One region of the Halomonas sp. IOP_14 genome, then DNA from elsewhere that is predicted to be linked to it. Evidence: predicted binding sites of a transcription regulator. Region 1 holds the regulator's gene; each other region holds the start of a gene.
The links. The regulator sigma-54, encoded in region 1, starts transcription at its own class of promoters, with help from an activator protein. The targets are predictions, from matches to a motif close to TGGCACNNNNNTTGCTNT.
Positions count from the first base shown of each region.

Region 2: a site for sigma-54 is predicted at 3,987-4,004, ahead of speB (agmatinase). Genes of this name have one in related genera too.
Region 3: a site for sigma-54 is predicted at 8,386-8,403, ahead of K7H09_RS22865 (sugar phosphorylase). Genes of this name have one in related genera too.

Region 1 is NZ_JAINWD010000004.1:83,910-94,595, forward strand. It holds gene mlaE (lipid asymmetry maintenance ABC transporter permease subunit MlaE) at 1-257, opposite strand, end outside; gene K7H09_RS04940 (ATP-binding cassette domain-containing protein) at 325-1,137, opposite strand; gene K7H09_RS04945 (KpsF/GutQ family sugar-phosphate isomerase) at 1,464-2,450, shown strand; gene K7H09_RS04950 (KdsC family phosphatase) at 2,503-3,045, shown strand; gene lptC (LPS export ABC transporter periplasmic protein LptC) at 3,046-3,615, shown strand; gene lptA (lipopolysaccharide transport periplasmic protein LptA) at 3,627-4,142, shown strand; gene lptB (LPS export ABC transporter ATP-binding protein) at 4,154-4,903, shown strand; gene K7H09_RS04970 (RNA polymerase factor sigma-54) at 5,033-6,448, shown strand; gene hpf (ribosome hibernation-promoting factor, HPF/YfiA family) at 6,546-6,854, shown strand; gene K7H09_RS04980 (PTS sugar transporter subunit IIA) at 6,859-7,329, shown strand; gene rapZ (RNase adapter RapZ) at 7,417-8,349, shown strand; gene K7H09_RS04990 (HPr family phosphocarrier protein) at 8,395-8,664, shown strand; gene pmbA (metalloprotease PmbA) at 8,681-10,021, opposite strand; gene yjgA (ribosome biogenesis factor YjgA) at 10,145-10,666, shown strand.
Region 2 is NZ_JAINWD010000002.1:253,383-264,068, forward strand. It holds gene K7H09_RS02770 (ABC transporter substrate-binding protein) at 1-1,165, opposite strand, end outside; gene K7H09_RS02775 (ABC transporter ATP-binding protein) at 1,195-2,325, opposite strand; gene K7H09_RS02780 (sigma-54 interaction domain-containing protein) at 2,440-3,858, opposite strand; gene speB (agmatinase) at 4,081-5,031, shown strand; gene K7H09_RS02790 (YjiH family protein) at 5,136-6,518, shown strand; gene K7H09_RS02795 (5-guanidino-2-oxopentanoate decarboxylase) at 6,529-8,187, shown strand; gene K7H09_RS02800 (aldehyde dehydrogenase family protein) at 8,197-9,642, shown strand; gene K7H09_RS02805 (hydroxymethylglutaryl-CoA lyase) at 9,671-10,600, opposite strand; gene K7H09_RS02810 (CaiB/BaiF CoA transferase family protein) at 10,611-10,686, opposite strand, start outside.
Region 3 is NZ_JAINWD010000057.1:16,458-27,143, forward strand. It holds gene lon (endopeptidase La) at 1-1,229, opposite strand, end outside; gene K7H09_RS22825 (DUF945 family protein) at 1,379-2,635, opposite strand; gene K7H09_RS22830 (phosphatidylglycerophosphatase A family protein) at 2,801-3,274, opposite strand; gene thiL (thiamine-phosphate kinase) at 3,271-4,272, opposite strand; gene nusB (transcription antitermination factor NusB) at 4,309-4,803, opposite strand; gene ribH (6,7-dimethyl-8-ribityllumazine synthase) at 4,800-5,288, opposite strand; gene ribBA (bifunctional 3,4-dihydroxy-2-butanone-4-phosphate synthase/GTP cyclohydrolase II) at 5,307-6,473, opposite strand; gene ribD (bifunctional diaminohydroxyphosphoribosylaminopyrimidine deaminase/5-amino-6-(5-phosphoribosylamino)uracil reductase RibD) at 6,561-7,736, opposite strand; gene nrdR (transcriptional regulator NrdR) at 7,733-8,224, opposite strand; gene K7H09_RS22865 (sugar phosphorylase) at 8,436-10,202, shown strand; gene dsbG (thiol:disulfide interchange protein DsbG) at 10,422-10,686, shown strand, end outside.

The DNA of each region.
Region 1 (10,686 bases):
AAATCGACCAAAATGGTATAGCCCTGCAGTGCCAGCACCATGCCGATAAACAGCCCCGACACCAATACAATGGCTAACGAAAGCACGCCCACAAAGTGCATCTGGTGCAACCATAATCGCCAGCCTTCCCGGGAAGGCACGCCGACCACCGACTGGAATAGAAACACGCCCGCTCGACCCAATGCTTCCATTAAGTCGCACCCTCGGCGCCCCAGCCGTGTAACACGTGCGGCGCTATTAGAGAACTTTGACTGCATTAACTCTGCCCTTTATTTACCCTGCATTGGTGCATTTAAGCGCCTTATGTCACCCACTCTAGCGGTTCTATTTAACCGGAGCCCCGCCCAGAATATCGCGATAAAACGCCTCAGCGGGGTAGTGAAATGGTACCGGCCCATCAGGTTCGCCATGAATAAACTGGCTAACCCGGGGATCTTGATTTGTGTCCAGGGTTTGCGGTGTGCCATGGGCTACCACCTGGCCATCGGCGATCAGATAGAGATAGTCCGCAATGCTCAAGGTCTCCTTGATATCATGGGAGACCACCACCGAGGTTAGCTGCAGCGCTTGATTAAGGCGCTTGATTAGCTGCACCAACACGCCCATAGAGATGGGATCCTGACCAACAAACGGCTCATCATACAAAATCAGTTCTGGATCCAGCGCCACCGCACGAGCCAATGCGACCCGGCGCGCCATCCCTCCGGACAGCTCCGCAGGCGTTAAGTGTCGCGCTCCACGCAGGCCGACCGCCTGTAGCTTGAGCAACACCAGGTCACGCACCATAGTATCGGGTAAATCCGTATGCACCCGCAGCGGAAAGGCAACGTTTTCAAACACATCCAAATCAGAAAACAGCGCACCACTCTGAAACAGCATTCCCATCCGCTTGCGTAGCGTGAATAGCGCCTTCCGGGACAGTTTATGAACATCCTGCCCATCAATGAGTATTCGACCACTCTCCGGGGTTAGCTGGCCGCCGATCAGCTTCAGTAGCGTGGTTTTACCGGTACCACTTGGCCCCATGATCGCGGTTACTTTACCCCGCGGTATGGTCATATTCACACCACGGAAAATTTCGTGATCACCACGCGAAAAGTAAAGCTCTTCAATTTCTATAAAGGGTGCATCTGTCATGGATCAGTTGACTCTTAACGAGGCGCGACTAAAGCTGTATAGCATACCCTACTTGCGGCTATCGCAATTAGAAAACAGCGTTTCTAAAACATTATCGAACATTGTACTATAACGCTACAAGGCATTACTGCACGAATGGGCTTTCCTATTGTTCAGGGTTATCAAAGTTGCAAAGGCTTGCTTACCCTCGCCTAAACCTGCTCTCGGCCCTGGTGATGCGGGTATGCCCCCCAGGGAGTCGCCTCAATTACTGCCTATTAGAGGTGTCGAGATGTTATTCTTACCGGTTACTACTTTTATATTTTCATTTGTTAAGAGAAAACGCTATGCGCCAGCCTATCGCCCCCTCCAGCCTACTACGTGAAAGCGCACTGCGTACGCTACAAATCGAGCAGGCAGCGATTGGAGGCCTTCAGGCTAAGCTAGACGAAAGCTTTGATCGCGCCTGTGAGCTAATTCTCGCCTGCCAAGGTCGTGTAGTGGTGACCGGTATGGGCAAGTCGGGGCATATTGCTGGCAAGCTAGCGGCGACACTTGCCAGTACCGGCACGCCGGCTTTTTTCGTTCACCCCGGCGAAGCCAGCCATGGCGATCTAGGCATGATTACCCGCGCAGATGTAGTGTTGGCGCTCTCTAACTCGGGCGAAACTGCCGAAGTCACTGCTCTGCTACCACTGCTTAAACGCCTGGGCACACCGCTGGTCAGCATGACGGGGCGGCCCCACTCCACGCTTGCCAAGCACGCTGATGCGCACCTAAACAGTGGCGTCGAGCGTGAGGCTTGCCCGCTCGATCTAGCCCCCACCAGTTCCACCACCGCTGCCCTCGCCCTGGGTGATGCACTGGCGGTTGCGTTACTGGAAGCACGCGGCTTTACCGCTGAAGATTTTGCCCTCTCCCACCCCGGCGGCAGTTTGGGCAAGCGCTTACTGCTACGCGTTAGAGACCTCATGCACGACGGAGCACGCCTGCCCCAAGTCGCATTGGGCAGCCCGCTGCGCGACGCATTACTCGAAATTACCCGGCAAGGGCTTGGCTTTACCTGCGTAGTGGATAGCGAAGGACGATTAGCGGGGGTCTACACCGATGGCGATCTACGCCGCACGCTGGATCAATTCCATAATCTGCGCGACGTGCGCGTTGATGATGTCATGACCCGGCCGGGCAAGCGCATAGGCCCCGATATCCTGGCGGCCGAAGCGGTACGCATCATGGAAGAAAGCCGTATTACCGCGCTAGCGGTGGTTGATGAACAACAGCGCCCAATTGGGGCTCTACATATGCACGACCTGCTCGCCAGCGGCGTTATTTAACCCAGCGGCGCCAACACGACCTGCTTTACGAACTGATTGATATGGAGGTTCTATGACCCTACCTGCCTCGCTACTCGACCAACTCCGCCGTGTACGCCTGCTAGCACTGGATGTTGACGGCGTCCTTACCGATGGGCGCCTCTACTTTCAGGCCGATGGTATCGAAATCAAAGCATTCCACACCCAGGATGGCCACGGGCTAAAGCTTCTCAAACGCGTGGGCGTACATGTCGCGTTGATTACCGGGCGCGACTCCCCCATGGTTAGCCAACGCGCGGCGGCACTCGGCATTGACCATGTTCACCAAGGCTGTGAAGACAAGCTGACCACACTGCGCGGGCTCTGCCAGCGCCTCGATATTGAACTAGAGCAGGTGGCTTATTGTGGCGACGACCTACCCGACCTAGCGGCTATCAAACGTTGCGGCGTCGGCATTACCGTGCCAAACGCGCCGGACTATATGCATACCCACGCCGACTGGACTACCGAACGCCTGGGTGGCCACGGTGCCGTGCGTGAGATCTGCGATACGCTGCTTGAATCTCAAGGACACTGGGGCGCGGTGCTCGACACCTATCTGCACGGCCGCACGTAAATGTTTAAACGCTTTAAAGTACGCCTCTGGTTAGCCGGGCTAGTCATCGCGCTGGGGATTCTGCTGGTATGGCTTGACCCCCGCGGGCCTCAAGACACCAGCATCGATCCCGAAGCACAGGCTCAGGAACCTGGCCACGTGCTGGAAAATGCCGAGATTACCCTATTCGGGGATAACGGCAGTGTCATGCAGTCGCTAAAAACACCGCGCCTTATCCATACCCCGCAGCGCAGCGAAACCTGGACGGAAGAGCCCGAGGCAGTACTGTATGACAGCGAAAACCGTCAGTGGCTGGCCAGCGCCGCTGTAGGCACGCTCAACACCGCTACCCAAGCCCTGCTGCTGTCAGGTTCGGCTCGACTGTTTGCACCAGATGAAGGCTGGCAGCTAGATACCGAGCTACTGCACTATGATGGCCTCGAGCAGCATGCCTGGAGTGACACACCGGTATTGATGCAGCAACCGCCGCAGCAAATGAGCGCTTCACGTATGGACGTTTGGCTTAACACCAGCCAGGTTCGCTTAACGGATAATGTGCGCGGCACGCACCCCCCGGCCACACAACGCTAATAGGAACCGCCATGAAAGCCATGATTTCCCCAGCCCTGCTCTACACTGCACTGTTCGGTTTAGCGATACCTTTATCAGTGTTAGCCCAAACCAACTCATCTTCCCAGGCCCCAGTGGAAGTGGAAGCCGACCGTTTAGATCTTGATCAGCGGGCAGGCACAGCTGTTTATACTGGGGATGTGGACATTCGCCAAGGCGAAATGCAGCTGCGCGGCGAGCGGGTAGAGATCGAACGCAACGACGCGGGCGAACTCTCGACAGCCACCGCTACCGGTGAACGCGCCTACTTGCGCCATCAAGGCGAAGGGCAAGAAGGCCCCACGGAAGGCTGGGCGCGGCGAATTATTTATCACGTCGCCGAGCGTCGCGTAGAGCTGATCGACCAAGCCGAACTGACCCAGCAAGAGGACACCTTTAGTGGCGGTCGCCTTGAGTATTTTATTGACCGAGAAGTGATTCAAGCGCGCTCTGACGTTGATGGCAGCGAGCCCCAGCGCATACGCATGACCCTTCAGCCTGAACAATAGGGAGCCTAGCTGTGGCCACTGCTGACACTGCGCCGATCAAAACCCTTTATGCCCACCACCTGGCTAAAAGCTACAAACGCCGCCGAGTGGTCAAAGACATCAATCTGGAGATATCCCAAGGCAGTGTCGTTGGCCTTTTGGGCCCCAACGGCGCGGGCAAAACCACCTCATTTTATATGATTGTTGGGCTGGTCAAATCCGACGCTGGCAAGGTGGGTATCGACGATGTGGATTTAACGCGCGCCCCCATGCACGAGCGCGCAGCCGCGGGGATTGGCTATCTACCTCAAGAGGCGTCTATTTTCCGCAAACTCTCGGTTGCCGAGAATATTATGGCGATACTCGAGACCCGCAAAGAGCTTAACCGCAGCGACCGCGAACAGCGCCTGGAAGCGCTACTCGAAGACTTCCATATCACCCATATTCGCGACAACCTGGGCATGAGCCTTTCGGGCGGCGAGCGCAGGCGTGTAGAAATAGCCCGCTCGCTAGCCACAGAGCCCGCTTTTATTCTGCTCGATGAGCCTTTTGCGGGCGTTGACCCCATCTCGGTAGGTGAGATTAAAACCATCATTCGTGCACTGAAACAGCGCCATATCGGCGTGCTGATCACCGATCACAACGTGCGTGAAACACTAGACATTTGCGATATCGCCTATATCGTCGGCGATGGGCAAATCATCGCCAGTGGCTCGCCCGCCTCGATTCTCACCAACCAAAAAGTAAGGGATGTGTATTTGGGCGCCGATTTTCGCCTGTAATGTTTTTGCCTTAATCGCCCCTAAATAGCGCTTTAAAACAACTTTACGACCAATGGCATGCTTATTGCACTTGCGCCAAGCACTCACTCGCACTAGGGTGGAGCATTCTGATTAACGAGTGGTTCTCAGATGGTCATGAAAGCTTCTCTCCAACTGCGTATCGGCACACAGCTGACCATGACGCCCCAGTTGCAGCAGGCCATTGCGCTGCTGCAACTCTCTACGCTGGATCTTCGTCAAGAAATTCAGCAGGCCCTCGATGCCAATCCCATGCTGGAGCAGGAAGATGAATTTAGTGAACAGGCTGTCAGCGAGCCTAAGGAAGAAGAGTGGTCAGAGAGCATCCCTACTGAGCTCTCGGTAGATAGCGACTGGTCAGATACCTATCAAGATATGGGAAGCCAGGGGGGCAGCAGCAGCGAAGGCCCCGACTTTGAGCGCCAGGCAGCCGGGCAGAGCCTTCATGGCCACCTGCTGTGGCAACTCGCCATGACCGATTTTAGCGCTCGCGAGCAGCTTGTCGCGGAAAGTTTAATCGACGCGCTAGACGCCAACGGCTACCTGACCCAGCCGCTCAACGACATCCGTGAAGGGCTTCGTGCCCAGGGCATTGACGGGCTAAGCCAGCGCGAAGTGGAAACCATTCTACTCAAGCTCCAGCAGTTTGAGCCGACCGGCATATTTGCCCGTGACTTGCGTGAATGCTTGATGCTGCAGCTCGCCGCTCTCCCCGATGATACGCCACTGCTGGTTCCCGCCCGCCGCTTGGTGCGGCAGTTTCTCGAAGCGCTTGGCAAAGACGATATGCGTCTGCTGAAACGCCGTCTAGGGCTCGACGACGAACAGCTGGCCGATGTCATCCTGCTTATTCGCAGCCTAGACCCACGCCCAGGCAGCGCCTACGGCGACACCGATGACAGCTATGTCACCCCCGATCTAGTCGTCCGCCACGATAATGAAGGCTGGCATTTAGAGCTCAACCCCGAGGCCCTGCCACGGCTGCGCATTCAGCCCGACTACGCCAGCTTGATTAAGCGTGCGGATAAAAGCGATGACAACCAGTTTCTCAAAGAGCACTTGCAGGAAGCGCGCTGGTTGATCAAGAGCCTCTCTAGCCGAAACGATACGCTGCTGCGTGTTGGTCGCGAGATCATTACCCGCCAGATTGGCTTTTTAGAGCACGGCGAAGAAGCCATGAAACCACTGATACTGGCCGACATTGCCGAAGCCGTGGAGATGCACGAGTCGACTATTTCACGGGTAACGACGCAAAAATATATCCATACACCCCGTGGTGTGTTTGAACTCAAATACTTTTTCTCAAGCCAGGTGAGCGGTCAAGATGGTGACAGCCACTCCAGCACCGCCATCCGTGCACGACTCAAGAAACTGATTCAAGAGGAGCCGCCCGGCAAGCCGCTTTCAGACAGCCGCTTAGTGACGCTATTAGGCGAAGGAGGGATTCAAGTGGCGCGTCGTACGGTGGCGAAATACCGTGAAGCCATGGGCATTCCCTCTTCCAGTGAACGGCGTCGTTTGCGCTAACTTCGTTAACGTTTCAGGGAAACTCTCGACAAGGGCTTTGCAACGCGGCAAAAAGGGTTACAATCGAAGTACAGTCCGATGGATAAGGAGCACGTCAATGCAAGTAAATATCACTGGTCATCACGTAGAACTGACTGACGCCTTGCGTGACTATGTCAACGAGAAGCTTGAGCGTGTAGAGCGCCATTACGACAATATAACTACGGTGCAAGTCACCTTATCAGTGGAGAAAGAGCGCCAGCAGGCCGCCTGTACGCTGCACGCCGCAGGTGCTGACTTACATGCGGAAGCCCTAGACAGTGATATGTACGCCGCTATCGACGCACTAGCGGACAAAATCGACCGTCAACTCGTTAAACACAAGGAAAAAGCACAAGCTCGCGCCCAAGGCGCCGGTGTGCGTTAATTCAATGACGTTGGAAACCATACTCCCCCCGGAACGCGTTCTGTTCGACGTCCCCGGGGGCAGCAAAAAAAGGGTGCTGGAGTTTTACAGCACCTTTATCGCCCAAAATATCCCCAGCCTGGACAGCCAAGAAGTGTTTAGCCGTTTAATCGGCCGCGAGCGCTTAGGTAGTACGGGTATTGGTAACGGCGTGGCTATTCCTCATGCGCGTAGCCCCCACTGCAACGCCCCTATCGCTGGATTTTTGAAACTGGCTGAAGCGATCGATTTTGACGCTATCGACGGCGACCCGGTAGATCTGGTGTTTGTCCTGTTGGTACCCGAAGAGGCAGATGACACGCATCTCTCACTACTGGGTCAGGTAGCGACCATCATGAATGATGCGGACACGCGCCAGCAACTGCGTAAAGCAGCCAGCCAGCGCGAACTGCTTGAGCTGATTACCGCCAAAATTCGCGAGCAATCAGCGGCCTAAGGGTCTGAAACCCTGTTCAGGGCAGATCACAGCAGGTTATCCGCTCACCACCCTCAACGCAGCTTGATCAAAGCAAAGAGAGACTCTATGCAACTGGTGATCATTAGCGGCCGCTCCGGGTCAGGTAAATCTATCGCCTTGCAAGCGCTGGAAGATCTTGGCTACTACGCGATTGATAACCTCCCAGCTATGTTGCTGGGGTCGTTGGTGGATGAACTGCGTGACCAGGGCGACCGAGCACATTTAGCGGTGAGTATTGATGCCCGCAATTTGCCGGGAGCTCTGGAGCGCCTGCCCTCTTTATTAGACGAGTTGCGCCAGCGTAAAATCGACTTTCAAGTTATTTACCTGACCACCGATGCGCGCATACTGCTTGAGCGTTACTCAGCAACGCGTCGCCGTCATCCGCTGACCCGCGATAGCGAAATGACGCTGGAAGAGGCGATCAATAAAGAAGAGACGACGCTAGAGGATATTCGCGATCTGGCCGATCTATTGATCGATACATCACGATTATCGGTGCACGATTTACGCCGTCGCATTACCGACCAAGTAGCCCATCAGCGGCGCGACAAGCTGACGCTAACGCTGGAATCGTTTGGGTATAAACGCGGCGTACCGTTAGACGCCGACCTGGTCTTCGATGTGCGCTGCCTGCCAAATCCGTACTGGGATCCAACGCTGCGCCAGTTCACTGGCCGCGACGCGGAAATCGTGGCTTTTTTGAACAGCTATCCGATTGTTGATGCCATGAGCGACGACATCTTGGCCTGGCTAGAGCGTTGGCTACCCGCTTACCAGAATAGCCAACGTAGCTACATGACTATCGCGATTGGCTGTACTGGTGGCCAGCACCGCTCGGTCTATATGGCCGAGAAGTTAGCGGAAAAATTGACTCCTAGCATGGGCGAAGTTCAACTTCGCCACCGCGAACTGGGTCTGCACTACACCATAAGCGAACAGTTGGCCGCTCCCCTCGTCAGCGCTTCCACACCTAACGAGCGGCCAGAGACCTCTTAAGCGCGTCTATCCATTAATGACACCACTCGGCGAAAAGGAACCAGGGTGCCAGAACGCATACTTACACTTACCAATCAACGCGGGCTACACGCTCGCGCGGCGACAAAACTGGTCAAATGCGGCCAACAGTTCACGGCAAAAATACGCGTTTACAAACAGCAACAGGCCGCCGACGCCGCCAATATCATGTCACTGCTGATGCTTGCCGCACCTTGTGGCACCGAGCTTAGAATCACCGCCGAAGGCGATGACGCCGAACAGGCGCTTGAAGCGATTCAAGCGCTGTTCGACGCCCGCTTTGAGGAGGATCAGTAAGCCGCCGCTTGGCTTGTTAGTCCCCCGCCACGGTCATGGCATCAATCAACCAGCTACCCGTGTGAACACTGCCACGGGTATCAGTGTCATCGCCAATACCTACTAAGCCAGCAAACATCCGCTCCAGGTTTCCGGCAATGGTGAACTCTTCGACCGGGTACTGCACCTTTCCATTTTCGACCCAAAAACCTGCTGCACCGCGGGAATAGTCACCGGTCACACCGTTGACACCTTGGCCCATCAACTCAGTCACCCAAATACCCCGCCCCATCTCTTGCAACAAGCTTTCGCGTGATTGCAGTGGCGTTGCTAAACGCACGTTACGTGCCCCACCGGCATTGCCCGTGGTTTGCATATCGAGACGACGAGCGCTGTAAGAAGAGAGCATATAGCTGGCAATGCGTCCCTGATCGATAAAGCGATTATTGCGCGTTTGCACGCCCTCGCCATCAAACGGTGAGCTTGCCGTGGCGCCAATCTCCATTGGCCGCTCTTCGAGACTAAACCAGTCGGGAAACAATGGTGTACCGAGCCGGTCGCACAAAAACGAGGCCTGCCGGTAAAGCGCACCACCGGCTAACCCACCGAGCAGGTGGCCAATCAAGCCACTGGCCAACGATGGGTCAAACAGCACCGGAAAGGTGCCCGTTGGCGGCCGTTTAGCACCTAGCCTGCGCAGCGTACGCATCGCGGCTTCGCGCCCCACCTCAGCGGGGTCACGTAGCGCCTTGGGGTCACGGGCAGAGGTGTAGTCATAATCACGCTGCATACCGCTCGCGTCTTGGGCAATCAGCATGCAAGAAAGAGAGTGACTACTGCCCTTTTGGGTACCTAAAAAGCCGTGGCTATTGGCGTAAACGCGCACCCCTTCGCCACTGGAGAGAGACGCGCCATCTGACTGTGAGATGCCGTCAACGTCTCGCCCCGCCTGCTCGCAGGCAAGCGCTAACTCAATCGCCTCATCCGTTGTGAGCGCCCAGGTGTAGTGCACTTTTAGATCGGGCAACTCAGTAGCCATAAGGGAGGCATCGGCCAGCCCTGCGGCCGGGTCTTCGCCGGTATAGCGGGCAATCGCCAGCGCTTTCTCTACGGCTGCCTGGATCGAGGCACTGCTGGCATCAGTGGATGAAGCGCTGCCTTTACGTTGACCCACGTATAGCGTGACGGCAATGCCTTGGTCACGGGATAACTCAACCGTTTCAACTTCGCCCAGGCGTACGCTAACGCCTATACCCTGATCGACGCTTGCGCCTACTTCGGCAGCATCCGCGCCCAAGCGCTTCGCCAGCGCTAACGCCTCTTCGGCGCGCGCGGTCAATAGCGACTGCTGCGCGGATGCATCAAATGCCTGTGCCATATGGCCTCCTATTTCAACCGAATGCCTCTCAACCAAAGTCTTGCAAGAGAGTGTCATCGGCGAATCAATGTTGTACTCGCAGCTGGTATAATGCCGCCACGAATCTTGTCTGTGAGTCACACTATGCGTAAGCAACGTCCCGATCCCGTTGAAGTAGAAGAACAGGAAGAACGCCCTAGCAAGTCGCAACTCAAACGCGAAATGCATGCCTTACAGGCACTTGGGGAAACCTTAATCGCCATGCGACCGGCGGAACGCGCCCGTTTCCCCCTCTCTGACGATATGCTACGCGCTATCGAGGAAACCTCGCGTATTCGCTCCCATGAAGGTCGCCGCCGCCATATGCAGTATGTCGGTAAGCTGATCCGTAAAGAGGATCTTACCGCCATTCAAGCCGTGTTCGACTCCATCGACCAGGAGCAAGAGCAGCGCGACCACGCGTTCCACCGACTGGAAAAATGGCGGGAACGCTTAATTGACGAGGGCGATGCGGCAGTTGACCTGTTTATGGCGGAGCACCCCGACGCCGATCGCCAGACACTGCGTCAATTGATTCGCAACGCCCAGCGGGAACGCGAACAGGGCAAACCGCCGACCAGCTCGCGCAAGCTCTTCAAACACCTGCGCGAAACCCTTGCACTTTAAAAACAGCCTCTTTAAGACGG
Region 2 (10,686 bases), on a different contig from region 1:
GAATACGGCCACCCTGGTAGGTGGAAAGCTCCGCCGTGCCATGTTCAAGCTGGTCGCGGGCAACCGCGGCGGGTGGGAACTCTTTCACATAGCTTTGCAGCGCGTCGGTTTCGTAGGCGGCGGGGCTAACGCCCATATAGCCGGTTTCAATCGACCAGGCAGCGGCTCTCTCGGGAGCGGTCATCCAGCGAATAAAGGTCATCGCCGCGCGCTGCTCTTCTTCAGTGGCATCTTCAAAAATGTAGAAGTTGCCGCCGCCGGTAGGGCTGCCGCGCTGGGTTTTCATCGGCAGCATGGCGACGCCAAAATCAAAATTGGCTTCGCTGCGTACGGCGGTCAGGTTGCCCGTGGTGTGCCACATCATTGCCGTGGACTCTTCCAGGAAGTTCTGGCGCAGGGTGCCCCACTCAATGGTGCCGTCAGGCATGGCATTGTGCTCGGTGGCCAGCGATACCCAGTACTCCAGCGCTTCAACCGCTGCGGGATCGTCAAAGTAGACCTCGGTGCCATCTTCGCTCATTAACCGATGGCCGTTCTGAAAGGCGAAGGCTTGGAACATCCAGTAGGGGTAGCCAGTCGACGGCACCATCACGCCCCACTGCTCGCCGTTGGAGGCTTCGCGCACAGTCGCCGCCATCTCGGCCATCTCTTCCCAGTTTTCCGGGGGTGTTTCGGGGTCTAGGCCAGCGGCTTCAAAGGCGTCTTTGTTCCAGAACAGTACGATTGTGGAGCGCTGGAAGGGAATGCCGTAGGTTTTACCGTCCAGTTGGCCATTTTCCATCAGCCCTGGGTAGAAGCCATCGAGCCATTCGCGCTCTTCATCGGTTTCGATCAGGTCGTCAAAAGCGACGATGGCATTCTGCTCAATCAGCTCGTATAGATCGATGGAGAACATGACCGACAGCTGCGGTGTATCACCCGCTTCCATCGCCGACATGGCGCGCACGCGGGTGTCGTCGTAGTTACCGGCGTAGATCGCTTCCACATTGATATCGGGGTATTCGCTCTCAAACTCTTCCACCAGATTATCAACAACGTCGGTGAGTGCACCGCCCACCGCGACCGGGTAGTACATGGTCAGATCGACGCTATCCGCGTTTACCTGGGCGGCGCTTAACAAGCCCGCTGCCAGGGCGGTCATTGCAAAAGGGGTACGCAAACACATAAGAGACTCCGCAAGTGTCAATACTGCTGTCAGTGTTGGAAAGAGCCCACCGCCGGTGGACGAGGAACGCTTCGAGATGAGTTGGGAAATGGGGGCGGCGTCAGGTCATCCCGCCGCAGGCCTTCGGCATCGAAAAGGTGTGTATTCTGTGGAGTCCAATAGAGGCTGCATGGCTGGCCTGTCAGTGCCTGCTTGCCGCTAAGCCGCACGCGTAGGGTGTGCGATCCCACCGCGACATAAGCAATGGTGTCCGCTCCAAGATACTCTTCACTTAATACGTTAGCGGGTACGCCGGAAGCGGGTGCGATTCGCAGTTCGATATCTTCCGGGCGGATGCCCAAGTGTCCACCAGCGGCATCCAAGGGGGCTACGGGGGTACTTGGTTCGCCTTCGATAACGGCGCCATTCTCACCGGCCACTAGGGGCAGCAGGTTCATGGCGGGGCTGCCAATAAAACTGGCGGCAAAAGCGCTAGCGGGGCGGTTATAAAGCTCGTCCGGGGTGCCGTCCTGAACTATTTTGCCGTGCTGCATCAGAATCACACGATCGCCCATGCTCATGGCTTCCACCTGGTCGTGGGTGACGTAGATAACCGTCATATTCAGGCGGCTTTGTAATGCTTTGATTTCCCGGCGCATGTCGCTGCGCAGCCGGGCGTCCAGGTTGGATAGCGGTTCATCCATCAGGCAGATCGGGTGTTCGGAAATAACCGAGCGCGCCAAAGCAACCCGCTGGCGTTGACCGCCGGAAAGCTGGGCAGGTTTGCGGTTCAGATAATCGGTTAAATCAACCAGTTCGGCCACCTTGGCTAGCCGCTCGCGCTGCTCGGCTTTGGGTACCTTGCGGCTGCGCAGGCCAAACACGATATTGTCAGCCACACTCAAATGCGGAAACAGCGCGTAGGACTGAAACACCATGCTCAGCCCACGGTCGCCGGGCGGCAGGTGTGTGACGTCGCGCTCGCCGATATGTATACGTCCGTTGCTGGCCTCTTCCAGGCCCGCGATCATGCGTAGCGTGGTGGATTTACCGCAGCCTGAAGGGCCGAGCAGAATGACAAATTGCCCAGGCGTGACATCGAAGGAGATTTCATCGACGGCAGTGGTCGCGCCCCAACGTTTAGTGACGCGCTCCAGGCGAATACGCGATTGGTTTGACATAGCACACACATCACCGGCTGTTGGTTGTTATTGGTTCAGCTTGTGTTGAAGGTGTTGCCGTTTCATGACACTTACATGGATGGTTGATGACACCCGCTGTGTCAAGATAAAAATTCACTTGGTCACTTTAATGCCATAGCGCTGAAGCCTGCGCACCACACTGGATTGGCTGATGCCCAGCCGCTCGGCAATGGCATAGGTGCTGGGGAGTGTGTTGCACAGCTCTTCAAGCGTTTCACGCTCCAGCCGCGCTAGGTACTGCTTGAGGGTTTCCTGGGGCTCGAGTGCTACTGCCGACCTTGCTGGCGAGGCGCTCGGCAAGTTGGCCGGGAACTGTTCGGCGTGAGGGAGTGCGGCAGGCTCTTCGATTTGATCGGTGGGGCTGGAAAGCCAAGCTCTCTCTAGCCAGTTCTCCAGCTCGCGGACGTTACCCGGCCATTCGCTGCCCATCAGTGTCGACCAAACGCGGGTATCAAGAATTTTTTGCCGCCCGTAGCGCTGGTTGAGCCGGTTTAAACACGCTTCAACCAGGTCGGGGATATCCTCCCGGCGGTCACGAAGTGGCGGCAGGGTGACCGGGATCACATTGAGGCGGTAGTAAAGATCCAGACGAAAAAGTCCTGCTTCTACTTGCTTGCCCAAATCCTGGTTGGTCGCCACGACCAAGCGAAAATTGACTTTGCGTGATCGGGTGTCACCCAGTCGGGTCAAGCTACCGTCCTGAATCACCTTGAGCAGTTTGGTTTGCATTAGCAGCGGCAGCTCGCCTATTTCATCCAAAAACAGCGTACCGCCCTCGGCCTGCTCTAACAGCCCGGCTTTGCCCTGGCGGGCGGCACCGCTGAAAGCGCCGGGCTGGTAGCCAAACATCTCGGACTCAAACAGATTCTCTGGAATCGCCGCGCAGTTAACGTCGATAAAGGGGCCGTCACAGCGCTGGCTCCAGCGGTGTAGCTGCTTGGCAAAGGCGGTTTTACCCACACCTGATTCACCCAGCATCAGCACATTGGCATCCGAAGGGGCGACCCGCTTAAGCAGCAGCGCAATTTCACGCATCACGCTGCTACGCACCTGCAAATTGTCCAGGGCGTCATCCAACGCCTGCTCTTCCGCGTCTGGCGCTGCCTGACTGCGCTTTAAGTGTTCGCTAAAGCGTTTTTGCAGCAGCGCATATTCGTCCTGCAGTAACTGCAAGTCGGTTAAATCCCGCGAGCGGCTGATAATGCGCTCCAGCTTGCCGTCGACGAATACAGGATAGGCTTCGGCAATCACCCGGCGGCCTGTTCCGGTGACCTGCATAAGCTGTGCAGGCCGGCGGGTGCGCATCACTTCCATGGTGATGGAGGGTTTGAGCACCCCGGCCGCTTGCAGTTGCTGCACACTGCTGGAGAGCAGCTCTTCTCTGGATACCCCGTAAACCGCTTCTGCTCCTGGGCTAATATCCACTATTTGCCCATCGCCACTGACGATAAAGAAGTGGTCGTTTGCGGTCTCCACAATGGTTCGCAGCACACGCCTGTCTATTTCACTCATCGCAGCCAACTCCTCTGAGTGATTCATTTATGAATCTTTGATACAAAAATGAATTAAAAAAGCCTCTAGTTGATTCATTTTTGCATCGTTTGGTCGCTAATCCCACCACTTTATAGGCATCTACGACTTGGCATGGTCTGTGCAATGACTTTAGAAGAGTAGTGAAAAGAGCTAGGCCAATACCTACACCGTGCTCACCGCCAAAAATATAAGGAGATGTGTATGTCGGAGTTTAATCAGCCCTTGGGCGGAAACACCATGCCGCGCTTTGCAGGCCCTGCCACCATGATGCGCCTGCCCACCCAAGAGACAGCCGAGGGTTTGGATGCGGCATTTATTGGCATTCCCATGGATATCGGCACTTCAAACCGCCCCGGCACGCGGCTTGGACCACGCCAGATTCGCGATGAGTCGCGTATGCTGCGCCCTTACAATATGGCGACCCGCGCCGCGCCCTTTGAAAGCTTGCAAGTGGCCGATATCGGTGATGTGCCTATCAACACCTTTCATCTGCCGAAAAGCGTCGACATCATCACCGCCTTTTACGATGACGTGCTGAAACATAACTGCATTCCGCTGACCCTGGGCGGGGAGCACACCCTGACGTTGCCAATTCTTCGCGCCATGGCCAAAAAGCACGGCCCGGTGGGGTTGATTCATATCGATGCTCACGCCGATGTCAATGAGCACATGTTCGGTGAGCCAATTGCCCACGGTACGCCGTTTCGTCGTGCCCAGGAGGAGGGGTTGCTGGCCCATGGCAAGGTAGTGCAAATCGGCCTGCGCGGTACCGGCTATGCCGCTGAGGATTTTGATTGGTGCCGCGATCAGGGCTTTCGCGTCGTTCCCGCCGAAGAGTGCTGGTACCGCTCGCTAGCGCCGTTGATGCAGGAAGTGCGCGAGCAGATGGGCAATATCCCGGTGTACATCAGTTTCGACATCGACGGCCTGGATCCTTCTGTTGCCCCCGGTACCGGCACGGTGGAAATGGGCGGGCTGACCTCTAGCCAAGGATTGGAGCTGGTTCGCGGTGCCGCTGGGCTGAATATTGTCGGTGGCGACCTGGTGGAAGTATCCCCACCTTATGACCCCAGCGGCAACACCGCGCTGATGGGCGCCACGCTGCTGTATGAAATGCTCTGCGTACTGCCGGGCGTTAAACACAGCGAGTGACGCCGACCAAATAGCTAACAAAGAAATAGCGACTAAATAAAAAAGTACTGACCTAGTTACGCCGCCAGCCCACCTCCAATAATCACTTCCAATGGGTGAACCCTATGTCGTATAGCAACGTTAAATCGGAACAGCCGACTTCGTCGGCACCGATACCCCGCGCGCACTTACTGAAATTTATCATTCCATCGCTAATTGGGGTGCTGCTGTTTCTCGTCCCTTTTCAAGTCGGCGATACCATTAACATCGGCATGGGTCTAATGGCCGATAGCCTGCAAACTCTGCTGGGCTCGGCGCTGCCAGCTATTGCGGTAGTCGTACTCTGCCTGTCGGTGGTAGCGACGATTTACGCCAAGCTAGCTAACCCTGCCTGGGCCAAAAAAGGCATGCTACATGAAATGTTTCATGTCGGTTCAGTGTGGTTGGTGATGCGCGTTTTAGGCGCACTGTTTGCTGTGATGACCTATTTTCAGTTTGGGCCTGAGTTCGTCACTGCGTCCTTTACCGGTGGAGTGATGCTCAATGATCTGGCGCCGGTACTATTAACATTCTTCTTCTTTGCCGCACTCCTACTGCCATTTCTGGTCGAGTTTGGCTTTATGGAGTTCATCGGCAGTATGGTACGTAAGCCGTTTCGGGTGATTTTTAATTTGCCGGGACGCAGCGCTATCGACGCCACCGCCTCATGGATGGGATCGGGTACCGTCGGTGTGCTTATCACCACGCAGCAGTACGAGCAGGGCTATTATAATGGTCGTGAAGCTTCGGTGATTGCCACCAACTTTTCCGTGGTGTCGATCGCGTTTGCGCTATTGGTCACCAGCTTTGTCGATATTAATCACCTGTTTGTGCAGTTCTACTTTACGGTGGTGGTGTCCGGGTTGATCGCTGCGGTCATCGTGCCGCGCCTGCCGCCGCTGTCGCGCAAGTCCAATGACTACTACGAGCCAGTGGGCTGCCAACTGAACGAGGAGCGAACTGAGAAAGTGGGTCTGTTCCGTTACAGCTTGATTCAGGCCACCAATCGCGCCGCTGGAGCTCCCGGGCCCCGTGAGCTGGCACGTTTGGCGCTCCTCAACGTGATGGATATTTTCCTCGGCTTACTTCCTCTGGTGTTTGCCATTGGTACGGTAGCGCTGATTCTGGCGGAGTTTACCCCGCTATTTACCTGGCTTTCCTACCCCATGGTGCCGGTGCTTGAGCTGCTGCGGATTCCTGAAGCAGAGGCGGCGGCGCCTGCCACTCTGGTGGGCTTTGCCGATATGTTCCTGCCCGCGGTGCTGGCGACCAATATCGAAAGCGAACTCACCCGTTTTGTGATTGCCTGCCTGTCGCTCACCCAGTTGATCTACATGTCGGAAATCGGCGCGTTGCTGCTCAAGTCGAAAATCCCCATCAGACTCTGGGAGCTGGTCGCCATCTTCCTGCTGCGTACCGCCATTACGCTGCCGATCATTGCCTTTATGGCCCATACGTTTTTCTTCTAAGGGGCCTTCAATGAACGCTGATGCAACGAATACTGATGCAACGAGCAATCAAGCGGCGATGACCTGTGCCGAGTTATTGATCCGCCTGCTGCGCGATACTTACGGGGTACGTGCCCTGTTCGGCATCCCCGGTGTGCATACGGTGGAGCTTTATCGCGGGCTGGAAGGCAGCAATGTGAGACACGTTACGCCACGCCATGAGCAGGGCGCCGGGTTTATGGCCGACGGCTATGCCCGGGCAAGCGGCCAGCCGGGGGTGTGCCTGATTATCACCGGCCCGGGGATGACCAATATAGCGACCGCCATGGGCCAGGCCCTGGCGGACTCGATCCCTATGCTGGTGATCTCCAGCGTTAACCGTCGCGATACGCTGGGCATGGGCCAAGGGCGGCTGCATGAGCTGCCCAGCCAGCAGCAGATGATCAGCGGCGTAGCACGATTCAGCCACACGCTGTTGGACGCCAATACGCTACCCGAGGTGCTGGCCCGGGCCTTTGCCGTGTTCAAAGGCGCGCGCCCGGGCCCGGTGCATATCGAAATCCCCATCGATCTGTTCAATGCTCCAGTGAACGTGCCGGTGAGTTGGCAGGCGCCTAGGCTTTACCGCGCCGCGCCTGATCCAGAAGGGCTTGCCGAAGCCGCCCGCTTGTTACACGCGGCGAAGCAGCCTCTGGTGCTATTAGGCGGTGGCTGTGTGGGATCACCAGAGGCGGCCCGAGCGCTGGTAGAAAAGCTCGATGCTCCCACGGTAACGACCATTAACGCCAAAGGGCTGCTAGGCCGCGACCATCCGCTGGATTTGGGGGCTAATGCAGCCCTGCCCGAAGTGCGTGAATTGGCGGCCAATGCCGATGTGATTCTGGCCATAGGCACCGAGCTAGGTGAGACCGATTATGATGTGGTGTTTGATGGCGGCTTTCACCTCGACGGCACGCTGATTCGTATCGATCTCGATCCAGAGCAACTGGTGCGCAACCAGCGCACCACGCTTGGACTGGTGGGCGATGCTGGGCGTAGCCTTGGACTTCTGCTTAATCACTTCCCCGAGCCACTAAACCACCACGGCGCGGAGCGAACCGCTGCCGTATTGAGCGCGCTGAACCTTCACAACGACTCGGCCTTTAGCGACTTTGTGCCTCTGTATGCAACGCTTGCCGAGCATCTACCCGAGGCCATTTTGGTAGGCGATTCCACCGCGCCGGTGTATGCCGGTAACCACCTGGTCAGCCAGCCGGCGCCCAGGCGCTACTTCAATGCCTCAACGGGCTACGGCACATTGGGCTATGGGCTGCCGGCGGCGCTGGGCGCACAGCTTGCGCGAGCGGATCTGCCGGTGGTGGCACTGGTGGGCGATGGCGGGGTGATGTTTACGCTCTCGGAAATCGCAACCGCCGTAGAAGAGCGCCTGCCCGTGGTGATTGTGCTGTGGCACAACGCCGGCTACGAAGAGATCCGTCGCTATATGGATGCCAACGGTGTGGCGCGCCTGGGCGTGGATATTCAGGCGCCCAACTTCCTCACCCTGGCCGAAGGCTTTGGTTGCCCCGGTGTGCTGGTAGAAAGCCCCGCCGAACTTGCCAGAGCGCTCGCCAACCATGAAGCGACCGGGCCTCTACTGATCGAAATAGACGCCGCTGCCTGGCAGCGTGCGTGCGACTTTTCTGACTAGGACATTTCCATGCAGTCAATCAGCCAGCAGTTTATCAACAACCAGTGGGTGCCCTCGAGGGGCTCCCGCCTGCTCGACGTGATGAACCCCTATCGCGAAGTGCGGATTGCCCAGGTAACCGCCGGGGATGCGGCGGATGTCGATGCTGCCGTCAAAGCCGCCAAGCAGGCGCAGCCCGCCTGGCAGGCGCTGGGCGGCAGTGCACGGGCAAAATACCTTGACGGGTTCGCCGATGCACTGGTAGCCCACCGAGACTCGATTATCACGCTTTCGGCGACCAACAACGGCAAGCCGCTGGCGGAAGCGGGTATTGACCTCGGCGACGCGATTGCCTGCTATCGCTACTACGCCGGGCAGGCCAGGGCGCTGGATGCTCGCCAGGGCGAGTTGGTCAGTGTGGAGATGGCGGGCGTTGAAGCGCGCACTTATCACGACCCCGTGGGCGTGGTAGGGCTGATTGCGCCGTGGAATTTTCCGCTGGTAACCAGCGCCTGGAAGCTGGCGCCCGCCTTGGCGGCGGGTTGTACCGCGGTGCTCAAACCGTCGGAAGTCACGCCGCTCCCCGAACGGGTGCTGGCGGAGATCGCGCTGGAGATTGGCCTGCCCGCGGGGGTGCTTAACCTTCTAAACGGCGACGGTGAGGGTATCGGTGCACCGCTGTCCCATCATCCTGATGTGGATAAAATTTCCTTTACCGGCAGCAATCGCGTCGGTGAAGCGGTGATGCAGGCGGCAAGCGCCCGTACCGCCAGCGTTTCTCTGGAACTGGGCGGAAAGTCGCCGATTCTGGTGATGGAAGATGCCGATCCCGGCCAGGCCGCTGACTGGGTAATGGCGGGTATCTACTTCAATGTCGGCCAGATCTGCTCGGCGACCTCGCGTTTATTGGTGCATGAAGACGTAGCCGAAGCCCTTTATTCCGCGCTTGCCGAACGTATGGATGCGCTGACGCTGGGCGACCCGCTCGCCGAAGGTACCGACTTAGGACCGCTAACCAGCGCCAAGCAACGCGACGCCGTGCAGCGCTATCTGGATCTGGCCGAACAGGAAGGGCTGACGGTCGTGCGCGACGGGCAACACCGCACGCTGCCCGCTCAAGGCTACTTCCTGGCGCCCACGCTTTACCGTGATGTGCCTGTGGAAAGCCGCCTGTGGCAGGAGGAGATTTTTGGCCCGGTGCTCTGCGGCCACAGCGTAGCAAGCGAAGCCGAGGCGATTCAGCTTGCCAATGACAGTGCATATGGCCTAGCCGCCACGGTGATCAGCGGCAACCCCGAGCGGGCAAAACGCATTGGCCGTCAGCTCAAGGCGGGCAGCATCTGGTACAACAGCGAGCAGCTAGTACTACCTGAAACCGCCTGGGGCGGCTTCAAGCGCAGCGGTATTGGGCGTGAACTAGGCCCTTGGGGGCTAAGTGCTTATCTGGAAGTGAAGCATGTGATTGGGCCTGCCTAACGCTTAGGCGTGAGCTTTAGGCATGAACTTATGGCATCGCATAACGCCGAGTCGATTTCCCGGCTTTTACCACCTGCCCCGGCACATCATGGCCGATAAGGTCGGGAAGGGTGGCGGCGACTTCAAGCAGTGCATCCAGATCGACACCGGTATCGACGCCCATGGCTTCAAACATATGCACCAGGTCTTCGGTGCATACATTACCGCTAGCGCCGGGGGCGAAGGGACAGCCGCCCAGCCCACCTAGTGAGGCATCAAAGCGGCTAATACCTGCTTGCCACGCCGCCAGGGCGTTAGCCAGCCCCATGCCGCGAGTGTTGTGGAAGTGCAGAGTGAACGGCGTTTCCGGCCAGCGCTCAAGCACGGCTGCGCACAGGCGTTTGACCTGGGCAGGGTTGGCCATGCCGGTGGTATCGCAGAGCGTGACGCCCTGAATGCCAAGGTCGATAAGCTTCTCAACCAGTTCCAACACCCGTGCTTCGGGTACTTCGCCCTCAAACGGGCAGCCAAAGGCGGTGGAGAGCGAGGCGTTGATAAACGCACCGCTGACTTTGCTGACCTCCAAAATCGCCGCGAATTGTTCAAGGGATTGCTCTGGCGTCATGCGCAGATTGGCCAGCCCGTGGCTGTTGCTGGCGGACATCACCAGATTGATCTCATCCACTTGGCAGGCAAGCGCTCGCTCGGTGCCTTTTACATTAGGCACCAGCACGGTGATATCGACCCCTTCACGACGCTGAATGCTGGTGACTACGTCGGCGGCATCGCGTAGGTTGGGAATTGCTTTGGGTGAAGTGAACGACGTTGCTTCAATACGTCGTAGCCCGGTGGCGGAGAGCGCGTCGATCCAGCGGATTTTGTCTTCTGTGGGCACAAAGCGTGCCTCTATCTGCAGGCCGTCCCGGGGAGCAACTTCGTTGATCTCTATCTTGGCGGGGCATGGTGATAACTGGCTCATAATAAACTTCCTAGATTATGCCCGCTTGGCGCAGTTTGGCTCGGGTTTCATGGTCAATGCCCAGCTCATCCAATACGTCGTCGGTA
Region 3 (10,686 bases), on a different contig from region 1:
CGCTCTTTAACGTCTTTCAAACCGTCGTGGTCGCGATCCAGCACCTGGCGGGCATGGGGTAGATCCAACTGATCCTGGCTGGTCACTCCCCAGGGCAGCGAGGTTAACCAATCCAGGTAGTTACGCGTGGTGCCATACTCCGGCGAACCGGTTTCCAACACGCTGAGCTTATTAAGCTCATCGTCAATACGCGATTGAACACGCTCGGGCACTACCAGTGACTCCAAACGCGCTCTAAAGGTATCTACATCGTTTTCTCGATCACCTTTGGAGATACCCAATTCACGCTGGATGACCTTGAGCTGCTCGCGCAGGAAGAACTCGCGCTGGCGATCCTGCATTTGCGCGTTTACCTGCTCGCTGATCTCGCCCTGTAGCAACGCAACATCGATCTCTTTTCGCAGCAGCGGCAGCACTTTCTGCATCCGCTCTTCTACCGAAAGTGTTGCCAGCACATCCTGAAGTTCGGGGCCTTTGGCGGAGGTAATAGCGGCGGCAAAATCGGTCAACGGCCCCGGCTGATGAGGACTAAAGCGGTTGAGGTAGTGCTTGAGTTCTTCACCGTACAGCGGGTTAATCGGCAGCAGCTCTTTAATGCCGTTGATGATCGCCATGGCGTAGGCGCGGGTCTCTTCGTTCTCCGCATCAACCGGCTCTTTAGGGTAGGTCACCTCGACGAGGTAAGGCGGCTCTTTGGAGAGCCAGCGGGTAATTTTAAAGCGCTGAAGCCCTTGAGCGATAAACTGAATCTGATCGTCTTCGCCCTTAAGTTTGTGCACTTTGACCGCAGTACCGATCTCCGGGAAACCTTCGTGATCCAGGGAGGTGACACCCTGCTCGCCCACAAAGGCAACACCCAATGTGTGGTGCGGCGTGTTACCCACACGGCGCATGGTCTCTTCCCAGCGCTCACGATTAATCACCAGCGGCTGTACCTGGGCGGGGAAGAACGGCCGGTTATGAATAGGCAGGAGGTAAATGCGTTCGGGCAGCATTTCGCTAGCGGGCACCAGAGAGTTTACCCGCTCGCCGTCTGAGCGGTACTCACTTCCTCCCTGCTTACTATCGGGCTCTTGAGAGCTTTTTTCAGTCTGTTCGTTAGAGTGGTTTGCACCACTGTCTTCACTACTCTCTTCACTACCGGGGGTGTCATCAGTAGTGGATGACTGCTCATCATCAAGTTGCCAATCAAGATGTTCAGCGTCGTGTTCGTAATCCTGATCGCTCATGCGTCCTCCAATGAACCGATACCGGCGGTGAGAACCGCCTAGTGTTGTCCATGGAATGCGGGCAGTGGGCCAAAACTTCAACCCTTCGCGAGTAGAACAGTCAGTTTAGCGGCGCTCCCTGCGACCGTAGGTAAACTTTTCTTTTAAAATTATTGAGGCCAAAGCTCGGGCATCGGGCGCCCATTGATACGCCAAACGCCACGCACCACATCAAACTGCAGCTCCCGAGTACCCAGGGGCAGGCCTAACCATAATGCGGCGACGGTAGGCGCATCGTGCCAGGTAAAGTCGCCATCAATACGCTCCAGCCATTTCGCCTGCTCTTTCTTTTTGTCGAGGTTAACCACACTCAGCTCATCCAACTGGCGGGCATCAAAAAACAGCGCGCCATCCGCATCCAGGCGAATACCCAACAGCGGACTGTCGATGGCGATGGTCATGACATCTAAACGTGGCGAGTCGCTAAGCACTTTGCGCAGATCCGGCTCCAACCGGGCCAGCAACCCTTCGGCCATAGGTAGACTAGCGTCTCCCCAGGCGGCTTCCTGGCGCAAACGGCGAATCAAGTGGCGAACCGCATCGGCATTCAAACGCGAAAGCTCCATCTCTATGCGGCCATTGAGCAGCGGCATATCAGGCGCTTGAGAAGGCACCATCACATCGCCCACTTCAAGCTCGCCTTTGATACGGAGTTCGCTCTCATCCAGCACCATATGGCTGTTTAGATCGAGAGGTGAAAACTGGATATCGTAGGAGGGGTAGCTGAGCGTCAGCGTTTCAATATGCAGGTGATCGCGTTGAGCAAAGTGGTAAGCATCATCAATATAAGTATAGCGGCTTTCGAGCACCGTGGGGCCTATCGCAAGCTGGGCCATACCGTCGGTCAGGGTAAGTTGATCAAATAACGCGCGTAGTCGCCAATCGCCAAACACGCCTTCCAAGCGCAGCCGACCACCGCGGACGGCTAAATCGCGGCCATTTTGTTGAATCACAAAGGGGGCAAGGGCAAGGCGCAATTCGCTATGACCGCTAAGGGTGTGATAGCGCCCCTGCCAACGCGGCACAGAGGGGGCGGTGACCTCACCCACGGCTTGCTGCAGAACGGTATCGAGACGTGGTAGTACGGTGCCTTCGACATCCGTGCTTAAAATACCGTGCCGCGCGCTATACGTGAGCTCAAGGCGCCAGGGTCGACCCAAAAGCGGTGACAGTATCACCCTGCCTTGGGAGCTTAACCACCCTTGATGACTCTCAGTACGATTGACGCGCCACTCGCCCCGCGCCTCCAGATCTTCGAGCGCTTGGCGTAGACTGCGCTCAAACAGCACACTGGAGAGTAGCTGCGCTGCCATCCACACTACGGCTATAATCGCCAGCGTGGGGACAATCAGACGTTCCTTGCGCATGCTACCTCCTTGAAGCCAACGCCTTGCAGCCAATGCACTCGAAAAAAGTTATCAACCGCTCCTGATCTCTATTTACCACTTACCACTTACCACTTACCACTTACCACTTACCACTTACCACTTACCACTTACCACTTACCACTTACCACTTACCACTTACCAAGTTTAGTGTAGCCAGAACCACAGGTGCATAGTACTCCAGGCGTAGGCCCCTGCCATCACGTCATCGATCATAATACCAAAGCCGCCCGCCACGCGGCGGTCAGCCCAGCGAATCGGCCAGGGCTTAAAGACATCGAAGATGCGAAATACCACAAATCCCCATAGCGCAGCCTCCCACGAAAAAGGCACCGCCGCCATGGTTAGCCAGTAACCCACAAACTCGTCCCACACGATACCCGAGTGATCGTGTACCCCTAAATCGTGGGACGTTTTATCACATAGCCAAACGCCGACAATAAAGGCAACAAAACAAATACTCAGGTACCACCCCAGGGGCAGTTCCGCCATCATCCAGTAGAACGGAATGGCCGCTAGCGTGCCAAAGGTACCCGGCGCCCAAGGGACAGCACCGCTACCCAAGCCGAAGGCAAAAAAATGTGTTGGGCGACGCCAGACACTTTTCGGTGCATGATTCATGGCGCTTCCCCACTAAAATGCTGCCAGCCGGCATAGCCGCTGACATAACGACTCAGTTCACTCTGGCCAGAGGCAGTAACGCCTAACGCTTCACTGCAGTGGCCGATGACGGTCAGCGAGAGACCCAATGGCGCTAAACGTTGTTGCGCCTCTGCGACGTCGTCAGCGCCGAGGGTAACAAGCAGTTCGTAATCATCCCCGCCGGAAAGTGCCGCTTTTAGTGCAGCTTCCCGACCTAGGGAGCTTTCCAGTTCGTCCGCCAGTGGTAAGGCGTCTAGCGCGATGACGGCTCCGACCTGCGAAGCGTCGCGAATATGCGCCAAGTCGGCCAGTAGCCCATCGGAGATATCCAGTGCAGCGGTGGCTAAGTCGCGCAACGCCAGGCCCGCCGCTAAGCGCGGTTGTGGCAATAGGTAGCGACTTAACAATGGATGCGCCAGATCGCGCTCGCCCTGCTGCCAAAGCGCCAGCCCGCCTGCCCCACCACCTAGTGCACCGGTGACAGCGATCAGATCTCCCACCTGGGCACCGCTACGGGTCAAGGCTTCGCCCACCGGGAGTTCACCCATCACAGTAACGCCTATGGAAAGCGCACCGGAAGTGACATCGCCCCCCACCAGCGTGGTGGCGTGCTGCTGACAAAGCGTATGAAAGCCTCGCGCATAGTCTGTAAGCCAAGCATGGGTGGCTTCATCATTGGTAAACTGGCGCTGATCAAGGGTTAACGCCATCAAACACCAACGCGAAGTCGCCCCCATGGCGGCCAGGTCGCTCAGCGCAACGGCCAAGGCACGGTGACCCACCGCAAATGCTGATGCTTCGCGGGGAAAGTGTACATCCACCACCGAGGTATCAACGCTCACGACCAACTGTTGGCCTGCTTGCGGCAACAGCAGCGTGGCGTCGTCTCCACATCCCAGTGTGACGCCATTTGACGCAGCCGACGCCTCCTGCGACGACATAAAGTAGCGTCGAATCAAATCAAATTCGGCAAGCACAAAGGCCCCTTAAACGCATTGTCATACCGCTCGCGTTCAGAGACGACGAGCGCTGACCTCGGCACTGCGCAAGCGAATAGCCAGCTTGTCGAGAATGCCGTTCACGTATTTATGGCCATCGGTGGCGCCAAATGACTTAGCCAGCTCAACGCCTTCGTTAATGACGACACGATAAGGTACTTCCATGCGGCGGGAAAGCTCGTAAGCGCCCAACCGTAGGATGGCCAACTCTACCGCATCGAGATCTTCTAAGCGGCGGTCTAGCAGGGGAGAGATTTCACGATCCAGTTCCGCTTTGAACCGCACGGTATTATGGAGTAACTCGTGAAACAGCGCCTTGTCGGCGATCTCCATCACCTTGACCCAATTTTCGTGATCTTCCAGGTCATCGTCGGCGACCTGGCTACGAAACTCGGCTTCAATGGTGGTAATGGATTTACCCGTCATGTGCCATTGATAAAGCCCCTGCACCGTTAATTCCCGCGCCGCGTGGCGGCCCTGCTGAGCGGCAGAGGGTTTACGCTCGCTCATTGGGTATCTCCTGACGGTAGCGCACGGAGCAGAGAGACCATTTCCATCGCGGCCATGGCAGCTTCGGTGCCTTTGTTACCGGCCTTGGTGCCTGCACGCTCAATCGCTTGCTCAATGGTTTCAACGGTTAACACGCCGTTAGCCACCGGGGTATCAAACTCAAGCTGCAGGTGATTAATCGCCGTATTGCAGCCGCCCGCCACGTATTCAAAATGCGGTGTGCCACCGCGAATGACCGCGCCCAGGGCAATCACTGCGTCGGGTTTCATTACCTTCAACACGCGCTTCACCGCCAGCGGGAGTTCCCAGGCGCCCGGCACGTGAACAATGTGGATATGCTCGGCGTCGACACCGTGACGGGTCAAGCTGTCGACGGCGCCTTCCACCAGGCTATCGACCACGTGATGGTTAAAACGGCCGACCACGATGACATAGCGGCCATCGACATCAACAAACGTACCTTCAACTTGAGTGAGGGAGTGCATCAATTTATTCCTGCTGAATTAGTTCTGCTGAGAAGTTGGTTCATACGCCGTGTCATTAGGGCCCAGACGCTCTACGACTTCGAGGTCAAAGCCGGACAGCGCCGAAAACTTCCACGGTGAACTAAGTAATCGCATTTTACCCACGCCTAAATAGCGCAGAATCTGAGAACCGGTGCCGATGGTCAAGTAGTTACCGGCACCGTCGGAGTCGCTGGTACGCGGCTGGCGCACGCGATCCAAAAAGATATCCAGTTGGTCTTTCAAATCCTGGTGCGGGCGGCCGTCGTCAATCAACACAAACACGCCTGGCGCGGCACTGGCAATCTCTTCCAGCGCGCGATGGGCATCCCAGCGGCACTGTTCGTCTTTCATCAAGCCCATTACATCGCGCAGCGTATCAGTCAGATGCACGCGCACCGTGGTGGCCTGTTCCGGCGTGGGCTGACCGTTCACCAACGCCAAATGGTGAGCGCCCTGGATACGATCACGGAACACGTGCAGCTCAAGCTCGCCATGGGAGGTCATGACCGTTGACGCTTCCAGATGATCGATGGTCTGTTCGTTAACGATACGGTAGTGAATCAGATCCGCGATGGTACCGATCTTAATACCGTGCTCCTGGGCGAAGGCTTCAAGCTCGGGGCGGCGCGCCATGCTGCCATCATCATTCATAATCTCGCAGATTACACCGCTAGGGTCACAGCCCGCCAGTGCCGCCAAATCACACGAAGCTTCCGTATGCCCGGCACGGCGCAGCACGCCGCCCGGCTCGGCCATCAGCGGAAAGATATGGCCTGGCTGAACGATATCAGAGGGCTTTGCATTGGGTGCCACCGCGGCTTGCACGGTACGCGCACGATCTGCAGCTGAAATACCCGTCGTGACGCCTTCGGTTGCCTCAATGGAGAGAGTAAACTTGGTGCCAAAACCGGAACCGTTATCACGCACCATTAGCGGCAGATTAAGCTGCTCACAGCGGGCGCGAGTCATCGGCATGCAGATCAAGCCGCGGGCGAAACGGGCCATAAAGTTGATATGCTCGGCCTGCACTTTTTCGGCGGCCATGATGATATCACCTTCATTTTCGCGATCCTCATCGTCCATGAGAATCACCATTTTGCCCTGGCGGATATCGTCCACCAGCTCGGCGATAGGGGCTAAGCCTCTAGAGGAGGGGTGCGCCATGGAATCTCCAATAAGTGTTGTCACGATAGCTTGTCAGGATAGGTTATCGAGAAAGAGTGTCGCGAGAGTGAGTCACGATTTTGCGCGTCAGGGTACCTTGCTCTCGCAAAATTCGCCAGATGCGCTAGTCGCTAGAGGGGATGCGATAATGCGCCAATCGCGCCCTACTGCTCGCATATCGTGAATGGTTAACCGCCGCTGATCGGCCATACGTGAGAGCCCTGGCAGCGCAAAAAGGGGCCGTGCTTCGCCGCCTAACAATGTGGGGGCAACAAACAGCTGTAGCTCATCGACCAACGCCGCATCGAGCATAGCGCCCGCCAATGTCGCTCCGGTTTCCACCAGCAGTTCATTAACCTGTTCATTTTCGGCTAACCACTGCAGCATTGCCACTAAATCGATACGGCCATCGCTACCGGAGGGTAACACCTGTACTTCAGCGCCCGCCTGAGTTAACCGTTCCCGCTTCTCTTCCAAGTGGTCTGATGTGGTGATCACTAGCGTACGCCCAGGCTCGCTTAAACAGGCTGCCGCCAGAGGTAGGCGCAAGTGGGTATCTAAAACCACCCGCAGGGGCTGGCGGCGAACCACTTCGTCTGCGTTGTTAAGCTGTAACTGCTCTGCTCGTAACGTCAGCCGAGAGTCGTCCATAATGAGCGACTCAACGCCGCTTAATATCGCGCTGGAGCGTGCCCGTAGCCGCTGCACCTGGGTGCGTGCTTCAGGCCCGGTGATCCACTGAGACTCCCCCGACCCCATGGCGGTACGACCATCTAGACTCATCGCCATTTTCAGGCGCACAAAGGGACGCTGCTGGGTCATGCGAGCAATAAAGCCGGGATTCAGAGCGCGCGCGTCACTCTCTAATAACCCCACCGCCACCTCAACACCCGCCTCTTCAAGCAGACGAATACCGCGGCCACTCACCTGCGGGTTCGGATCCACCATGGCAACCACTACCCGCGACACCTTCGCTTCCTGGAGCGCCACCGCGCAGGGGCCAGTGCGGCCGGTGTGGGAACAAGGCTCCAGGGTGACGTACGCGGTCGCGCCCAGGGCTTGCTCACCAGCATCATTCAACGCGTGAATTTCGGCGTGGGGTTCACCGGCACACAGGTGAAAGCCTTCACCGACAATCTGCTCGTCACGCACAATCACACAGCCGACTCGCGGGTTGGGATCCGTGGTGTATAAGCCTTTTTGCGCCAGTTGCAGCGCCCGCGCCATATAGCGGTGGTCGGCTTGGCTAAAGACAGCACTCATTTTGACGACTCGCTGCCATGGCCCAGTCGGGAAGAGGGCTCTTGGGACAGCCGGTCAATTTCAGCGCGAAATTCATCCAGATCCTGGAACTTGCGATATACCGAAGCAAAGCGGATATAGGCTACGTGATCGAGGGTTTTAAGCGCTTGCATGACCGACTCGCCAATATCACGGGCGTTGATTTCGCGATCGCCCCGGGCACGTAAGGTTTGGCGGATGCGCTCTACCGCCGCTTCAATGGCTTCTGCACTGACCGGACGCTTTTCCAGCGCACGCAACATACCTGCCCGCAGTTTGGCTTCATTAAAGCTCTCGCGGGAGCCGTCGGACTTCACCACCCGCGGCATTACCAATTCTGCGGTTTCGTAGGTGGTAAAGCGCTCTTGGCAGCTCGCACACTGGCGTCGACGGCGTACCTGATCACCATCCGCTACCAGGCGCGAATCAGTCACTCGAGTATCGTTTGCACCACAAAAAGGGCAATGCATGGCGGTCAACCTGTTGTCAGCTCGTGTCGGCGTACCGCACGAGTTAGCGTGTTATAACCTGTCAATGTGTGTGCTATTAATAGCGTTTTAGCAGTAGTAACTGCCACAAGCTAATGTATCTTAGCGTTTAAACGCGGTATCAACCTCGTATTGTAACGATTTGGCACACAAGCTGCAGCGTTTGTGGCAGATTGTTTATCAGGAGCTACCCATGCCCCCCTTTGAGCAGACCGTTAACGACTACCTCAGCCACCTTTATGGCCCCAGGGCGGGGGAAGTGCAGCGCCGTTTAAACCAGCGTCTAGCGCATTTTCAGTCGCTTGCCCCATTTCCATCCAGCTCCGGTAGAACCAGCACTAAAAACGCACCCTCTTGGAGCGAAAAAGATCAGTGGGTGATCAGCTACGGTGACTCGATTATTGAAGATGGTGTGCCGCCGTTGGCAGTGCTTAGCGATTTTCTTCAAGCGCGGTTGGGCGATCGCATCAGCGGTGTACATGTACTGCCCTTCTTTCCCTGGAGCAGCGACGACGGCTTTTCGGTGATCCACTACCGGGAAGTGAACCCCGATCTTGGTGATTGGTCGCACATCCGCGAACTCGCCAGCCATTACGACTTAATGGCCGACCTGGTGCTCAATCACGTCTCACGGGAGTCTCTCTGGTTTGTGGATTACCTGAGCGGCAGCCTGCCCGGCCGCGACTACTTTATCGAAGTCGATCCAGAGACCGATGTCTCCCAGGTGGTGCGCCCACGCAGCAGCCCGCTGCTGGTGCCCATTTCCACCCGGCGTGGCACCCGCTACCTGTGGGCGACGTTCTCCGAAGACCAGCTTGACCTGAACTTTGAAAATCCGGATGTGCTGCTGGAGTTCGTGGGTATTTTGCTGTTCTACCTGGAGCAAGGAACGCGGATTGTACGTTTGGATGCGGTGGCCTTTCTGTGGAAGCGGCTGGGTACTGCCTGCATTCACCTGCCGGAAACCCACACTGTGGTGCGGCTGCTACGAGCGATTGTGGATCACGTGGCCCCAGGTACCCTGTTAATCACCGAAACCAATGTGCCCCACCAGGAAAATATCAGTTATTTTGGCTTGGATCGGTTGCCAGCGGGGGGCCCCGACGAAGCCCATATGGTGTATCAGTTTGCCCTCCCCCCGCTGCTATTGCACACCCTCACCCGGGGCGAAGCGAGCACCTTACAAACCTGGCTTGCCAGCCTTCCGGTACTGCCCGACCAATGCACCTACCTCAACTTTACGGCCAGCCACGACGGCATTGGCGTGCGCCCCTTGGAAGGTTTATTGCCCGATCACGAGCGGGATGCGCTGCTGGAGCTGATGCACCGTTTCGGAGGCTTTGTCAGCATGCGTAGCAACCCCGATGGCAGCGATACGCCCTATGAGATCAATATCACCTGGTTTGAAGCCATGCGCGGCACCCGCCGCGGCCCCGACCCGTGGCAGGTAGCGCGTTTTCTATGCAGCCAAGCAATTATGCTGAGTTTGCAAGGTATCCCCGCGCTGTATATTCACACCCTAACTGGCACACTCAATGACGTGGAAGGCGTTGAGCGCAGTGGGCGGCTACGTTCGATCAACCGCCGGCGCTGGCAGCGTAGCGAGCTAGACCTGCTGTTAGATAGCCCTTCAACGCCCACCCACGATGTTTTTCACGCCTTAAACCGGCTATTAGACCAGCGCCGTCAAGAGCCCTGCTTTCACCCCAATGCCGCCCAGCGGGTGTTAGTCTCGGCACCGGAACTGCTGGCGGTAGAGCGCGGCCCACTGCACGATGGCCGCCGATTACTGGCGCTGTACAACGTCACCGATCTGCCGCTTCCCTTAGAAAACGTGGGCGAGGCAGTTACCCAGGCACTTGAAAAACACGCCTGGCAAGCGCTGGATCCTGGCAACCCATGGATTCCCGAAGGCACGCTACCGCCATACGCGGTACGCTGGCTGGTAGCTGATCGTTAATGCCATTTCGTTAATACCATTGAGAAATCTAAAGTTTCAAAAACCGTAAACTTCAAAAACCGTAAGTTGCGACATATTGCCCCAGTTATAAAGCGCATAATCCCTAAATAATGTTGTGCTGCGATAATCGCAACACGGCATTATTTTAGGGATTGCCAGCACTAAGGCGGCGGTTATTAAATCTCTAGCCTCTCACTCTTATTCAAACAAGGCGCTGCAATGCACTTAAAACGTCACGCTGGCATAAGTGGTTTTCTCCTGCTGGCAGGATTGGTCGGCACCTCTGCGAGCTATGCCGATGAGCTCCCCGCCCCTATTCAGGCACTTGCCGACCAAGGCTTGGAAATTCATGGTCAATTCGATGCCCCCGGAGGGTTGCGCGGCTACGGCGCCAGCGTGCAGGGCCAGGACATGGCGATTTACCTGACGCCGGATGGCGAGCACGCCGTGGTGGGTACGCTAATGGATAATGAGGGGAATGACC